One region of the Actinomadura meridiana genome, then DNA from elsewhere that is predicted to be linked to it. Evidence: riboswitches for the same ligand, from Rfam matches in the RefSeq annotation. Region 1 holds a riboswitch; the other holds the start of a gene.
The links. A riboswitch is a leader RNA that binds a small molecule or an ion and turns the genes downstream of it on or off. The one in region 1 is predicted to bind ZMP and ZTP.

Region 2: another riboswitch for ZMP and ZTP. It lies ahead of ABD808_RS23710 (bifunctional methylenetetrahydrofolate dehydrogenase/methenyltetrahydrofolate cyclohydrolase); the one in region 1 lies ahead of ABD808_RS07325 (serine hydroxymethyltransferase).

Annotation. Positions count from the first base shown of each region.
Region 1 covers NZ_BAABAS010000004.1:693,241-700,738, reverse strand. The annotation lists gene ABD808_RS07345 (phosphoglycerate kinase) at 1-97, shown strand, start outside; gene tpiA (triose-phosphate isomerase) at 101-895, shown strand; gene secG (preprotein translocase subunit SecG) at 1,047-1,283, shown strand; gene ABD808_RS07330 (RNA polymerase-binding protein RbpA) at 1,374-1,745, shown strand; ZMP/ZTP riboswitch at 1,861-1,946, shown strand; gene ABD808_RS07325 (serine hydroxymethyltransferase) at 1,999-3,270, shown strand; gene ABD808_RS07320 (class I SAM-dependent methyltransferase) at 3,274-4,065, opposite strand; gene ABD808_RS07315 (carboxymuconolactone decarboxylase family protein) at 4,177-4,848, shown strand; gene ABD808_RS07310 (GNAT family N-acetyltransferase) at 4,841-5,437, shown strand; gene ABD808_RS07305 (isocitrate lyase/PEP mutase family protein) at 5,441-6,205, opposite strand; gene ABD808_RS07300 (cytochrome P450) at 6,202-7,050, opposite strand; gene ABD808_RS07295 (aspartate/glutamate racemase family protein) at 7,060-7,498, opposite strand, start outside.
Region 2 covers NZ_BAABAS010000016.1:63,220-70,717, reverse strand. The annotation lists gene pip (prolyl aminopeptidase) at 1-937, opposite strand, end outside; gene ABD808_RS23730 (malate dehydrogenase) at 1,034-2,023, opposite strand; gene ABD808_RS23725 (NADP-dependent isocitrate dehydrogenase) at 2,228-3,442, opposite strand; gene ABD808_RS23720 (DUF3017 domain-containing protein) at 3,531-3,974, opposite strand; gene ABD808_RS23715 (FHA domain-containing protein) at 4,165-4,884, shown strand; gene ABD808_RS23710 (bifunctional methylenetetrahydrofolate dehydrogenase/methenyltetrahydrofolate cyclohydrolase) at 5,097-5,942, opposite strand; ZMP/ZTP riboswitch at 5,967-6,052, opposite strand; gene ABD808_RS23705 (hypothetical protein) at 6,075-6,251, opposite strand; gene purH (bifunctional phosphoribosylaminoimidazolecarboxamide formyltransferase/IMP cyclohydrolase) at 6,522-7,498, opposite strand, start outside.

The sequences.
Region 1 (7,498 bases):
CGAGGCCGCCTTCTCCCACATCTCGACCGGCGGCGGCGCCAGCCTCGAATACCTCGAAGGCAGGACGCTGCCCGGCCTGCAGGCCTTGGAGGACTGACCGATGGCTCCCGCGACTCCCGCCCGCAAGCCGCTGATGGCGGGCAACTGGAAGATGAACAACAACCACCTTGAGGCGATCGCGCTCGTCCAGAAGATGGCGTTCGCGCTCAAGGAGGCCGACTTCGAGGCCGTGGACGTCGCCGTGATCCCGCCGTTCACCGCGATCCGGTCCGTGCAGACGCTCATCGACGCCGACAAGTACGCCATCCAGTACGGCGCGCAGGACGTCTCGCCGCACGCCTCGGGCGCCTACACCGGCGACATCTCCGCCGCGATGCTCGCCAAGCTGCGCTGCTCCTACGCCGTCGTCGGGCACTCCGAACGCCGCCAGTACCACCGCGAGGACGACGCGCTCGTCAACGCCAAGGCCAAGGCCGCGCTCGCCGCCGACATCACCCCGATCCTGTGCGTCGGCGAGGGCCTGGACGTCCGCAAGGCGGGCGGGCAGGTCGCGCACGTGCTGGCGCAGGTGGACGGCGCGCTGGAGAAGATCCCGGCCGACCAGGTGCGGCGCACCGTGATCGCCTACGAGCCGGTGTGGGCGATCGGCACCGGCGAGGTCGCCACCCCGCAGGACGCGCAGGAGGTCTGCGCCGCGATCAGAACGCGGCTCGCCGAGCTGTACGACGGCGGAGTGGCCGACGAGGTGCGTATCCTGTACGGCGGTTCGGTGAAGGGCGGCAACGTCGCCAAGCTCATGGCGCAGGCCGACGTGGACGGCGCCTTGGTCGGTGGTGCCAGCCTGGACCCGGGAGAGTTCGTCAAAATCTGCCGGTATCGGGATCTTCCAGTCTGATCAAAACTGATCAATTCCGCGTGAACTGGGGGTTCATGCCGAACCAGCGGCTGGTTCGTCGTACCCTTCGTAGCTGACGGGTAAACCGCCCGGGCCGGTCCACCGTCCCACTACAGACCGTCCTGACCTAGAGACAAGGCGCTGAAGAATCGTGATCATCGCATCGTCCATCGTGCTCATCGTCACGAGCCTGTTGATGGTCGTCCTCGTCCTCATGCACAAGGGCAAGGGCGGCGGGCTGTCCGACATGTTCGGCGGCGGCGTCTCGTCGTCCCTGGGCGGGTCGTCGGTGGTGGAGCGCAACCTCGACCGGCTGACGATCGCCGTCGGCGTCATGTGGTTCGCCTCGATCGTCGCCCTCGGCCTGCTGTTCAAGGGCAACGCCTGAGTCACCCGTTCCGATTGACCATTAGCGAGCGCCGCACCGCCCCTAGCTGGAGGTACGGGCGGTGGCGATAGACCAAGCGAGGAGTACTCCGTGGGTAGTGGCAACGCGATTCGGGGCAGCCGTGTCGGGGCCGGTCCGATGGGAGAGGCGGAACGCGGCGACGCCGCCCCCCGCGTGTGGGTGACCTTCTACTGCGCGAACCGGCATGAGACCCGTCCGAGTTTCGCGACGGACGTCGCGGTCCCCGAGACCTGGGACTGCCCGCGCTGCGGGTTCCCCGCCGGGCAGGATTCGGAGAATCCCCCGGCACCGCCGAAGACCGAGCCGTACAAGACGCACCTGGCATACGTGAAGGAGCGGCGCAGCGACGAGGACGGCGAGGCCATCCTCGAAGAGGCGCTGGCCAAGCTCCGCAAGAAGCGCGCCGCAGTCAAGAAGGCACTGGAGGCCGCAGGCCGCTGAGGCCCAAGCCCCACCGCACGTCACATGGTCCGCGCCCCACGAGGGGTCGCGGACCATGCGCCTTTCCGGGCGGATCGGACGCGATGCCTTCGCGGCGCCGGGTGGGTCGGTAGGATGGCGGGTACGCGACTGGCGCAGTCAAGGTGGAGTCGACCACCGGGGAGCGAAGCAGTCCGCACACCGCGCGCCTGGGTGTCGGGCCCTTTCCGCCGGGGCCGACCGTCGTCCCGGCGCCGCGACCGCGGAGGCTCACATGCACGAACCGGCCGTTCCCCATCTCCACGCCGAAGACCCCGAGATCGCCGGAATGGTGGAGGCCGAGGCCCGCCGCCAGTACGAGAAGCTGCGGCTGATCGCCTCGGAGAACTACGTGTCGCCCGCCGTCCTGGAGGCCGCGGGCAGCGTCCTGACCAACAAGTACTCCGAGGGGTACGAGGGCAGGCGCTACTACGAGGGCCAGCAGGTCATCGACCCGCTGGAGGCGCTGGCGGTCAGGCGGGCGCAGGAGCTGTTCGGCGCCGAGCACGCCAACGTCCAGCCGTACTCGGGGTCGCCCGCGAACCTCGCCGTGTACCTGGCGTTCCTGGAGCCCGGTGACCCCGTGATGGGCCTGTCGCTGCCGATGGGCGGGCACCTCACGCACGGCTGGTCGGTGTCGGCGACCGGGAAGTGGTTCCGTCCCGTCCGGTACGACGTGCGCGCCGACACCGGACGGGTCGACATGGACCAGGTCCGCGACCTGGCGCTGAAGGAGCGACCGAAGGTCATCTGGTGCGGCGGCACCGCGATCCCCCGGACGATCGACTTCCCGGCGTTCGCCGAGATCGCCCGGGAGACCGGCGCGGTGCTGGCCGCCGACATCGCCCACATCGCGGGCCTGATCGCGGGCGGCGCGCACCCGTCGCCCGTCGGCCACGCCGACGTGATCACCACGACGACGCACAAGACGCTGCGCGGCCCGCGCGGCGCGATGATCATGTCGACGGCCGAGCACGCGAAGGCGGTCGACAAGGCCGTGTTCCCGGGCCTCCAGGGCGGCCCGCACAACCAGACGACCGCCGCGATCGCCGTCGCGCTGCGGGAGGCGGCCCAGCCCGGCTTCGCCGCGTACGCGCGGCAGGTCGTCGCGAACGCCGTGGTCCTCGCCGCCGCGCTGCGCGACCGGGGCTACGACCTGGTGTCCGGCGGCACCGACAACCACCTCATCCTGATCGACCTGACGAAAAAGGGCATCGGCGGCAAGCCCGCCGCGCAGGCCCTCGACCGCGCCGGGATCGAGTTGAACTACAACGCCGTCCCGTTCGACACGCGCAAGCCGTTCGACCCGTCCGGGCTGCGCGTCGGCACCGCCGCGATCACCACCCGGGGCCTCGGTGAGGAGCTGATGCCGCAGGTCGCGGCGTGGATGGACGAGGTCGTGCAGGCCGCGGCCAAGGGCGACGAGAGCGTCGTCGAACGGGTCGCCGCGCAGATCAGGGAGCTGCTCGCGTCCTACCCGATGCCGGGCTGGACGGCCACGCCGTAGCGGTCAGGCGCCGCGCAGGATCGTGATCATGCGCCAGGCGGCGGGGTCGGTGAGCGCCACGGCGGCCTCACCGGCCCCGAAGTCGCCGTACCGGGCGACGGTCTCCAGGCCGCCCGCCAGCCGGATCGCGGCGTCGAGTTCGGTCGCCGTCCAGAACCGGTACGGGACGACGTCGCGCAGCACCCGCGTGGCCCCGTCGGCGGTGATCGTCATCGTGACGTGGTCGTCGGCGACCTGCGTGACGGGGTCGAGCCGGTCGCCGCTCTCGCCCCACCGGACCGTGGCGTGGACGCCGTCGCGCTCGACCGTCCAGCCGGTGCCGACGCTGGGTTCGTCGGTGAGACGGTCGCGCGGATGCGCCATCTCCACGACGTAGAGGCCGCCGGGCGACAGGTGCGCGGCGGCGCAACGCAGGTGCGCGACGAACGCGTCCAGTGTCAGGAGGTGGGACGTGGAGTCGAGCATGGTCACGACGAGGTCGAAACGGCGGTCGAGGTCGAACCGGGTCATGTCGTCCTGGACGACCGTCACGTCGACGCCGCCGCGCTCCGCCTCCTTGACCGCGTACGCGCACATCGCCGGGTTCAGGTCGAGCGCGGTCGCCGCGACGCCACGGCGGGCGAACTCGCGTGCGTGCTCGGCGGGCCCGGCGGCCAGTTCCAGCATCGACGCGGGCTTGACCTGGTGTTCCGCGCACCAGGCGAGCAGGACGTCCACGTCGGCGGACACGTCGCGGAACGAGCACGCCAGTTCGTACGCCCACGGGTCGTCGTAGATGCCGCTCACTCCGCCCATCCTGCCAGGGTCATGTCGGTGTCACGCCGCCGACAGGTCAGCGTGCGCCCGGGGTTTCACATTCCGGACCGGGTCTTGAGCCGCCCCGTCCGACCGCCTAGCGTGCGGTAAGTGATCGACCCCGTGAGCGGTGAGCACGTCAATGACCGACCTCCGCCCGGTCCGTCCACGACCCGGCTCCCGCTGCTGCTCCCCGGCACCCTGAGCGACGAGCAGCGAACCGTCTACGAGGCGGTGACGGGCGGCCCCCGCGCTTCCGGCCGCGTGCCGCCGCCCGTCCTCGCCGACCAGTACGGACGTCTCCTCGGCCCGTTCAACGCCATGCTGTACAGCCCGTCCGTCGGGCTGCCACTCCAGGACCTCGGGGCGGCGCTGCGGTTCCGCACCGCGTTCACCGAACGGGAACGGGAGATCGCGACGCTGGTCGTCGCGGCGCGGCTGCGCTCCGACTACGAGTGGTGCGCGCACCGTCCGCTGGCCCGCCGCGCCGGTCTCGGCGACGACGAGATCGACGCGCTCCGCGACGGCCGCGCCCCGATGCTCGCGGACGTCCGCGAACGCGTCGTGTACGAGGCGGCCCGGCAACTCGCCGCCGAGGACGACCTGGGCGACGCCGTGTTCACCGAGGCGGTCGCCACGCTCGGCCGCGCCGCCGTCGTGGAGCTGGTCACCCTCGTCGGCTACTACAAGGCGCTGGCGTTGCAGATGCGGGTGTTCCGCGTCGGCGTCCCGGACGGTGAGCCCGCGCCCGCCTGGCCCCCGACGGGGAACGCCGATGACTGACGTGTTGCGCACGGTGCGGCTTGCCCTGCACCCGGTGGCGATGAGCGACCAGGCCGCGCTGCTGACGCACTGGACGGGCCCGCTCGTCCGGCGGCACCTGTTCGACGACCGGCTGATCTCCGCCGTCCAGGTCGCCGAGATCATCGACTCCAGCGAGCGCGACTTCGCCACCGAGGGCTACGGGCTGTGGGCGCTGCGCCCCGTCCGCTGGTCCGTCGACGCCGACGACCCGGGGCCCGCCGCGCCGGGAGACCCGCTGATCGGGGTGGCCGGGCTCAGCCACCACGAGGGGCCGCTCGGCCACGGCGCGGACGTGGAGATCCTCTACAGCCTGGAACCGGACCACTGGGGCCAGGGCCTCGCCGCCGAGGCGTCCCGCGCGGTCCTGGACTACGCCTTCGGGGTGGTCGGCGTGCGCCGCGTCACCGCCGAGATCGACATGGCGAACCCCACGTCGGCGGAGATCGCCCTACAACTCGGCATGCGCCGCCCCCCGGACGGCCCATCGGGGCCTGACGGCGCCGCCTACTACGCGGCCGACCGCTCCCGCTGGATCGGCTACCGCCCCGTCGTCGACGCCGTCCCGTGAGGGCTAGCCGCCGATGAGGTCCTGGATGTCTTCGTAGGTGGGGGTGGGGTGCCCGGCGTTCTGGCCGGTGACGCCGAGCGCTGTCGTGACTGCTGTTTGGAGGGCCTCGCGAAACAGTAGTGATCCGGTGCTGATGCGGTGGACGCCGAGGCGCGCCATCCGGTCGAACTCGGTCTTGCCCGGCAGGTGCAGGACGTTCAGCGGCACGTTCGTGGCGTCGAGGACGGCGCGGATGTCAGCGTCGTCCATGATGCCGGGCACGAAGACCCCGTCCGCGCCCGCCTCCGTGTAGGCGCGGGCTCTTCGGAGCGTTTCGTCTCGGTCGGGGTCGCCTAGCCAGAACGTGTCGGTTCGGGCGTTGAGGAAGACCTGGGGCGCGGCCCGTTTCACGGCGGAGATCAGGGTGGTCTGGTGGTCGAGCGGCGTGAGGGTCTGGTCGGCGCGGCCGTCCTCCAGGTTGATCCCGGCGATCCCGAACGAGGCGAGGTCGGTGACGAGTTCGGCGACCTCCCCGATCCGCGTGGAGAACCCATTCTCGATGTCGACGGTGACCGGCACGGGCAGACGGGACAGGACGCTGGCGAGCGCGACGGTCTCGTCCCGGGTATCGCCCGTGGCGTCGGCCTTCCCGGCGGCCGCGGCGACGCCGAGGCTCGTCGTCCCGATCGCGGGGAACCCGGCCTTGACCAGCGCCGCGCCGCTCGCGAAGTCCCAGGCGTTCGGCAGCAGCAGCGGACGATCACCATGATGCAGGTCGTGGAACCTCATCGGCGGGCCTCCGTTCCGTCCAGGACCGCCTCGACGACCCCGGCGGCCAGGTGCAGGGCGTGCTCGGCGGCAGGGCACGGCCGTCGACCCGCGCCGAACGTCAGGTGGGGACGTTCCCGACGGTCGGGATCGAAACGGTCAGGGTGGTCGAACACGGCCGGGTCGCGGTTGGCGGCGCGCAGATCCAAGGTGACCATTGCCTCTTTCGGGATCGTGTGCCCGTTGACGTGGGCGTCGTCGGTGGCGACGCGGCGCATGACGGGGACGGGCGGGTCGAACCGGAGTGTTTCGGCGATGACGTTGTCGACAGGCCGCCCGTGCGATTCCTGGCGGCGCGCGTGGGGCAGCGTCCTGCGGATGAGTCCGGCCGTCGCCTCGCACGCCTGCATGAGGACGGCGATGCGGCTCGCGATCAGCTCGTCCGGGCCGGGGCCGAGGAGTTCGACGAGCGTCGCGACGGCTGCGTCCGCCTCGGTTCCTCCGTCCCCGGTGAGGTACCCGGACGCGGCGACGGGCACTGCCTCCATGAGCGCGTCGAGGTCTTCGACGCCGAGAGCTTCACCGAGGACGGCGACCGGCGCCCGCTCCGGTGGATCGCCGTCGAGCACCCGGGCGCGGGCCCGTTCTCGCAGGTCGGCGGGCCGCATGGCGTCCAGGGCGGTGACGACGAGGGCGCGGCGCCGCTGATGGTCCGCGCCCTCGCTGAACCGGCATACTGTCTGCCGGAGCCACGCCAGTGAGTGTCGGCGGGCGTCCTGTCCGGCCGGCGGGACGACGAAGCGCGGGTCGTCCAGGACGGCGGTGACGTCGGCGTGGCGTGAGATGACCAGGTTTGTGCTCTCCACACTCCGAATCTAGGGGCGATTCGCTTCGTCACCGGACGAAACGTCGGCGGGTCCGCCGCGCCACGTCGGGAAGGGCCGTTGCCCGGTGCACACCTCGAAGGCGGCGCGGGCCAGCAGGCGGGTGGAGTCGAGCGTCGGTAGCGCCGAGACGTCGGGCGTGACCAGCAGCGGGATCTCCGTGCACACCAGCGCGACGGCGTCGCAGCCCCGGTCGGCGAGCCGGTCGATGACGCGGGCGTACTCCCGGCGCGAGTCGTCGGTGAAGACGCCGTTGACCAGCTCGTCGAAGATGATCCGGTGCACGATCGCCCGGTCGTCCTCGTCCGGGACCTCGGCGGCGATGCCGCGCGCCGCCAGCTCGCGCGGGTACACGGGGCCGTCCATGGTGTAGCTGGTGCCGAGGACGCCGACGCGGGTGCGTCCGTCCCGCGCGGCCCGGTCGGCGACG
Region 2 (7,498 bases), on a different contig from region 1:
TGGCGGTGATGAGTGCGTGGGTCATGTCGGTGTGGCCTGCGCCGTGTCCGGCTCGGTCGATGAGGGTGAGTCTCGCGTCGGGCCAGGCTTGGGCGAGTTTCCAGGCGATGTCGGGTGGGCCGCTGATGTCGAGCCTTCCGTGGATCAGTTCGCCGGGGATTCCGGCGAGCTCGGTGGCTTCGCGGACAAGGATTCCCTCGTCGAGCCAGGCGGCGTGGCGCCAGTAGTGGGTGACGAGGCGGGCGAAGACCAGCCGGAAGGTGGGGTCTTGGTAGCGGGGGGAAGGTTTGTGGTCCGGGTCGGTGGCGACGTGGGTGTCCTCCCATGTGCACCAGTCGAGAGCGGCCTTTTCCCGGACGGTCGGGTCGGGATTCTCGAGAAGCCGGCTGTAGGCGTCCGCCAGGTTGCCGTAGCGGTCGGGTTCGGGGACGCCGTCGCGGAAGCGCGCCCATTCGGCCGGGAAGATTCGCCCCATGTCACGGGTGACCCACTCGATCTCGCGGCGGGTGGTGGTGACGACGCTGAACAGCACGATCTGCGAGACGTGTTCGGGATGGGCTTGGGCGTAGGCCAGGCCGAGGGTGGAACCCCAGGAGCCCCCGAAGATCAGCCAGCGATCTATGTGCAGGTGGCGGCGTAGGCGTTCGATGTCGGCCAGGAGATGGTGCGTGGTGTTGGTCGTCAGGTGGACGGCCGGGTCGGCGGCGTGTGGCGTGCTGCGACCGCAGCCGCGTTGGTCGAACAGTACGATCCGATAGAGGTCGGGATCAAAGTACCGGCGCCAGCCCGGCGTGCATCCCGATCCCGGCCCGCCGTGCAGGACGACCGCGGGTTTCCCATGCGGGTTACCGCAGGTCTCCCAATAGATGAGATGGCCGTCACCGACGTCGAGCATGCCGTGGTCATACGGTTCTGTCTCCGGATAGAGGCGCCCCACTCGTCCTCCATTCTTCGATGCTGGCCGCGGGTGGTTGGGGGTGTGGAAATAGGACGAGCCCCGGGCCTTGGGGCCGGGGCTCGTCCTGGGGGTCGGTCAGATCAGGCCGAGTTTGCGAACGGCCTCGCGCTCCTCGGAGAGTTCCGTGACGGAGGCGTTGATTCGGGTGCGGGAGAAGTCGTTGATTTCCAGGCCCTGGACGATTTCCCACTTGCCGTTCTTCGTGGTGACCGGGAAGGACGAGATGAGGCCCTCGGGGACGTCGTAGGAGCCGTCCGAGACGACGGCCATGGACGTCCAGTCGTCGGGGGCGGTGCCGTTCACCCAGAGGTTCACGTGGTCGATCGCGGCGGAGGCCGCCGAGGCCGCGGAGGAGGCGCCGCGTGCCTCGATGATGGCGGCGCCGCGCTTGGCGACCGTGGGGATGAAGTCGTTCTCCAGCCAGTCCTGGTCGTTGACCGTCTCGGCGGCGTTCTTGCCGGAGACCTCCGCGTGGAAGATGTCCGGGTACTGGGTGGCGGAGTGGTTGCCCCAGATCGTCACCTTGCGCAGGTCCGCGACCGGGACGCCCGACTTCTTGGAGAGTTGGGCGAGGGCGCGGTTGTGGTCGAGGCGCGTCATCGCGGTGAAGCGGTCGGCCGGGACGTCGGGCGCGTGCTGTTGGGCGATGAGGGCGTTGGTGTTGGCGGGGTTGCCGACGACCAGGACCTTCACGTCGTCCGCCGCGCCCGCGTTGATGGCCTCGCCCTGCGGCTTGAAGATGCCGCCGTTGGCCTCCAGCAGGTCGCCGCGCTCCATGCCCTTCGTGCGGGGACGGGCGCCGACGAGCAGCGCGATGTTCGTTCCGTCGAACGCCCTGGTCGCGTCGTCGAGGATGTCGATGCCGGACACCAGCGGGAACGCGCCGTCGTCCAGTTCCATCGCGGTGCCCTCGGCGGCCTTCACGGCCTGTGGAATCTCCAGCAGTCGCAGGCGTACGGGGACGTCCGCGCCGAGGAGCTGACCGGACGCGATGCGGAACAGGAGCGCGTAGCCGATCTGGCCCGCGGCGCCGGTGACGGTAACGGTGACTGGGGTGCGCGTCATTGCCTTCTTCTTCTCTCCTGCTGATGTGTCCTGAGCCCGCCAGCCCGCCGCCGCGCGGGTTCTCTCGCTATCGAGATATTCCGGGTTCAGGCTATCGCGCGCCCCCTACCCGCCACGCGGCAGGTACGCCACCCGGCATGGCTCGAACAAAGATTGAGGCCGCCCCGGACGATCCCGGGGCGGCCTTCAATCCGTGGAGGGCGGCTAGCCGACCTTCTTCTGGAGGTTGGTGTCGAGGGCCTCCAGGAAACCCTGGGTGGTGAGGTACGGCGTCGAGTCGCCGACGAGCAGCGCCAGGTCCTTGGTCATCTGGCCGGACTCGACGGTCTCGACGCACACCTGCTCCAGCTGGCGGGCGAAGTTCACGACCTCGGGCTGGGAGTCGAGCTTGCCGCGGTGGTCGAGGCCACGGGTCCAGGCGAAGATGGACGCGATCGGGTTCGTCGACGTCGGCTTGCCCTGCTGGTGCTGGCGGTAGTGGCGGGTGACCGTGCCGTGCGCCGCCTCGGCCTCGACGGTCTTGCCGTCAGGCGTCATCAGGACGGACGTCATGAGCCCGAGGGAGCCGAAGCCCTGCGCGAGGGTGTCGGACTGGACGTCGCCGTCGTAGTTCTTGGCGGCCCAGACGAACCCGCCCTCCCACTTGAGCGCGGCGGCGACCATGTCGTCGATGAGGCGGTGCTCGTAGGTGAGGCCCCTGGACTCGAACTCGGCCTTGAACTCGGTCTCGTAGATCTCCTGGAAGAGGTCCTTGAACCGGCCGTCGTACGCCTTGAGGATCGTGTTCTTCGTCGACATGTACAGCGGCATCTCGCGGTTGAGCGCGTACCGCATGCTCGTCCGGGCGAAGTCACGGATCGAGTCGTCGTAGTTGTACATGCCCATCGCGACGCCGCCGCCGGGGAAGTCGGCGATCTCGAACTCCATCGGCTCGTCACCGTTGGCGGGCGTGTAGGTGATCGTCACCTTGCCCGGGCCGGGAACGACGAAATCGGTGGCCTTGTACTGGTCGCCGTGGGCGTGGCGGCCGATGATGATCGGCTTCGTCCAACCGGGGACCAACCGGGGGATGTTGGACGCGATGATCGGCTCACGGAAGATCACGCCGCCGAGGATGTTGCGGATCGTCCCGTTCGGGGAGCGCCACATCTTCTTCAGGCCGAACTCCTCGACGCGCGCCTCGTCGGGGGTGATGGTGGCGCACTTCACGCCGACGCCGTGCTCCTGGATGGCCTTGGCGGCGTCGACGGTGACCTGGTCGTCCGTGGCGTCGCGGTGCTCGATGCCCAGGTCGTAGTACTTCAGGTCGACATCGAGGTAGGGCAGGATCAACTGGTCCTTGATGAATTTCCAGATGATCCGCGTCATTTCGTCGCCGTCGAGCTCGACGACCGGGCCCGCTACTTTGATCTTGGGCATGCTGGTGCTGTCCCTTTCCTACACCTGGCGAGCTGAAAGACACCTTGTAAGGCTCAACTGGCTAGGCTAGCCGAGGGCCCCGTGAGGTCTAGACCTGCCCTGGGCCGGGCGGGTCACCGTCCCGGCGGCCGGTGACCAGCAGCCGCGTACCGCGCGCCACCAGCGCCAACAGGATCAGCACGCCGAAGGCGCCCGCGAGGGCGAGGCCCGGTTTGTTCATCGGCGGGACGCTCAGCGAGACGAACGCGACCATCTCGCCGAGGATCACGAGCGTCCAGCAGTCGATGGAGCGGCTGCGGACGGCGAGCGGCCCGAGCTGCGATTCCGGCAGCAGGAGCCGGGCGAGCGCGCCGAGCAGCAGCGCGGCGGCCATCAGGCCCGAGCCCTTGCGGAAGTAGTTGAAGGCGCACAGCGTGAGCCCGGCGCCGACGCCGCTGAGCACGAGCAGGTACGGAAGCTGCGCCAGCCAGTGCGGCGCGGCGGCCCTGCGGCGCGGCGCCCTGCGCCTGCGCCGACGCACCTGGGTGCTCATGGCCCTCACGGTATCCGGAATCCGTTCCGGGCACGACATCGTCCCACCGTGGGACGGACGGGACACCAGTGATGCCGGAGAGGCCGGAATCCCCTGCGGCATCGGACCTACTCGCCAGTAGGAGGGTGTGACGGGTAGGCGCCCGGGTAACCCGGCAGACAGGGGTCGCTAACTAGCTGGGAGGACTGCCGTGGAGGGGCCGTTCATGCGGATCGAGGACAGCGGGCTGGTGATGCCGCTGCGCCCCGACGTTACGACGGTCGGGAGAGGGAGAGGAGTCGATGTCCGCCTCGACGACACGAGTGTGTCCCGTCTGCACGCGGAGATCGTCCGGCGCGGACCGTACATCTACGTCGTGGACATGGGCCTGTCCCGCAACGGGACCCGTGTCAACGGACGCCCGATCGCCCGCCGAGTCCTGGAGGACGGTGACGTCGTGAGCTTCGGCACGGCGCGCTGCCGGATGGGGGGAATCCCCCGTGAGGAGGTCGACCCGGACGTCGAACTGCGGCGTGCCGTCGCGCCCGAGCTCACCCGACGCGAGGTCGACGTGCTGACCTCGCTCTGCCGTCCCGCCCTGTCCGACGAGGCGTTCGTGGCCCCGGCCACGGCGCGCGACATCGCCGGGGAACTGGTGGTGACGGAGGCGGCCGTCAAGCAGCATCTGCTGCGCCTCTACCAGAAGTTCCGGATCCCCGAGGGCGCCAACCGGCGTACGCGGCTCGCCAACGAGGTCATCGCCATGGGCCTCGTCCGGCCGCTGCCGCCGGTGCACGTCCCGCAGGGCCGCCCGCCCATGGACGGACGGGTGCCCGGGGTCCGGCCCGAGGCCCGAAGGGCGGGTGCGGCCCACGGCCACGTCGGCGCGCCCACCCGTGCCCCGAGCGCGGCGGGGCGAAGGGCCAGCTGAAAGCCCGCGATCGCCCTCCGGGCAGCGCGTGAGCGTGAGGGCGATCGCAGAACCGGTCCGGACGGGGCCGCGCAAGTGACGGCGCGGTCTCCGTCCGGCGGGAGTGTCGGTGAAGGCCGCCACCTGGGTGCTGGTGGCGGCCTTCGCTGTGCCGGACTCAGACGCCGTGCCGGACTCAGACGCCGTGCCGGACTCAGACGCCGTGCCCGGCGTCAGGCCTGTTCGGCGGCTTCCACGACGTTGGCGAGGAGCATCGCGCGGGTCATCGGGCCGACGCCGCCCGGGTTCGGCGCGACCCAGCCCGCGACGTCGCGGACGTCGTCGGCGACGTCACCGGCGAGCTTGCCGTCCACGCGGGAGACGCCGACGTCCAGGACGGCGGCGCCCGGCTTCACCATGTCGGCGGTGATCAGCCCGGGGACCCCGGCGGCGGCCACGACGATGTCGGCGTTGCGGGTGTGCGCGGCCAGGTCGCGGGTCGCGGTGTGGCAGAGGGTGACGGTCGCGTTCTCGGTGCGGCGGGTCAGCAGCAGGCCGAGGGAACGGCCGACGGTGATGCCACGGCCGACGACTGTGACGTCGGCGCCCTCGATCGGGACGTCGAAGCGGCGCAGCAGCTCGATGATGCCCTTCGGCGTGCAGGGCAGCGGGCCCGGCTGCATGAGGACGAGCCGTCCGAGGTTGGTGGGCTGGAGGCCGTCCACGTCCTTGGCCGGGTCGATGAGCTCAAGCACGCGCTGCTCGTCCAGGCCCTTCGGCAGCGGCAGCTGGACGAGGTACCCCGTACACGCGGGGTCGGCGTTCAGTTCGGCGACGGCGCGTTCGACGTCGTCCTGCGACGCGGTGGCGGGCAGGTCGCGGCGGATGCTCTCGATGCCGACCTCGGCGCAGTCGCGGTGCTTCATGTTGACGTAGGAGTGGCTGCCGGGGTCGTCGCCGACGAGGACGGTGCCGAGCCCGACCGACACGCCACGGTCGCGCAGCGCCTCGACACGGCCCTTGAGGTTCGAGCGGATCTCGGCGGCGGTGGCCTTGCCGTCCAGAATCTGTGCGGTCATGCGTTCCTCCACGGGGCTGCCGGTCCCGTCCACCCAGGCGCGCGGTGTACGGACTGTCGTTCGCTCCCCGGTGGTGATCCACCTTGACCGCGCCAGTCGCGTGACACCCCATGCTACTGACCGGGCGGGCGGTCAGTCCTCGGAGCGGCCCCGCCAGGTGAGGATCCGGTCCGTGCCGTGCCAGCCGACCTGCGCGGCCAGCATCGCCGCGAGGACGGCCGCGACGAGCCCGATGAGCTGCCGGGACTCCATCAGCAGCGCGTCCGTCCGGTACACCGCGACCAGCATGAGCGACAGGAACTCGTTCACCGCGCCTCCACAGGGGGTCACCCGCGCCAGGTCACCAGGGGGGCGCGGCCAGGCAGAGGCTACCCGTCGAGGAAGGTGAACCGTCCCACCGCGCCCCGGTCACTCACCCCGCCCCACACAAACCCTGACCACTGCGATCGCGTCCGAAGGCAGGTTCGAGCCAGCGAGAACCTGATCGCGAAGCGAGCCGCTAGGCGAGTCGAGAGCGATGCAGCGATCGCACGAGTTTTTCGACGATGGAGGCCCCCCGGGCCGAAGGAGGAGAAAAGCTCAATGAAAAAAGTGCCTTACGCCGGTGAAGTAGAGGGTGATTCCGGCCTTGGCGGCGGCCTCGATCACCTTGTCGTCGTTGACGGAACCGCCGGGTTCGACGATGGCGCGGACGCCCGCCTCGGTCAGCACCTCAAGGCCGTCCGGGAACGGGAAGAAGGCGTCGGACGCGCCGACCGAGGCCGCCGCCCGCTCCGCTCCGGCCCGCGCGACGGCGAGCTTGGCGGAGTCGACCCGGTTGACCTGGCCCATCCCGACGCCGACGGTCGCGCCGCCGGAGGCGAGCAGGATCGCGTTGGACTTCACCGACCGGATCGCCTTCCACGCGAACGCCAGGTCGGCGAGGGTGGCCTCGTCGGCCGGCTCGCCGGTCTTGAGCTCCCAGCCGGACGGGTCGTCGCCCGGCTCGTCCACCCGGTCGACGCCCTGGAGGAGCAGGCCGCCGTCGATGCGGCGGTACTCGGTGGCGCCCGCCGGGACGTCGGGGCAGACGAGCAGGCGGATGTTCTTGAACCGGTCCTTCAGGACGGTGACGGCCTCGTCGTCGAACGCCGGGGCGATGACGACCTCGGCGAAGCTCTCGGTGACCTGCCGGGCCATCGCGGCGGTGACGGGACGGTTCGCCGCGATGACGCCGCCGTACGCCGACACCGGGTCACAGGCGTGCGCCCGACGGTGCGCGTCGGCGATGTCGGCGCCGACCGCGATGCCGCACGGGTTGGCGTGCTTGATGATCGCGACGCAGGGCTCGGCGAAGTCGTGGGCGGCGCGGCGGGCGGCGTCGGTGTCCACGTAGTTGTTGTAGGACATCTCCTTGCCGTACAGCTGCTCGGCCCCCGCCAGCCCGGACTCGCCCGGGACGCGGTACAGGGCGGCGCGCTGGTGCGGGTTCTCGCCGTACCGCAGCGGGTTCGCGCGCTCCCAGGTGGCGCCGAGGAAGTCGGGCCAGTTCGTGTCGGCGGCGGTCTCGTCGGGGG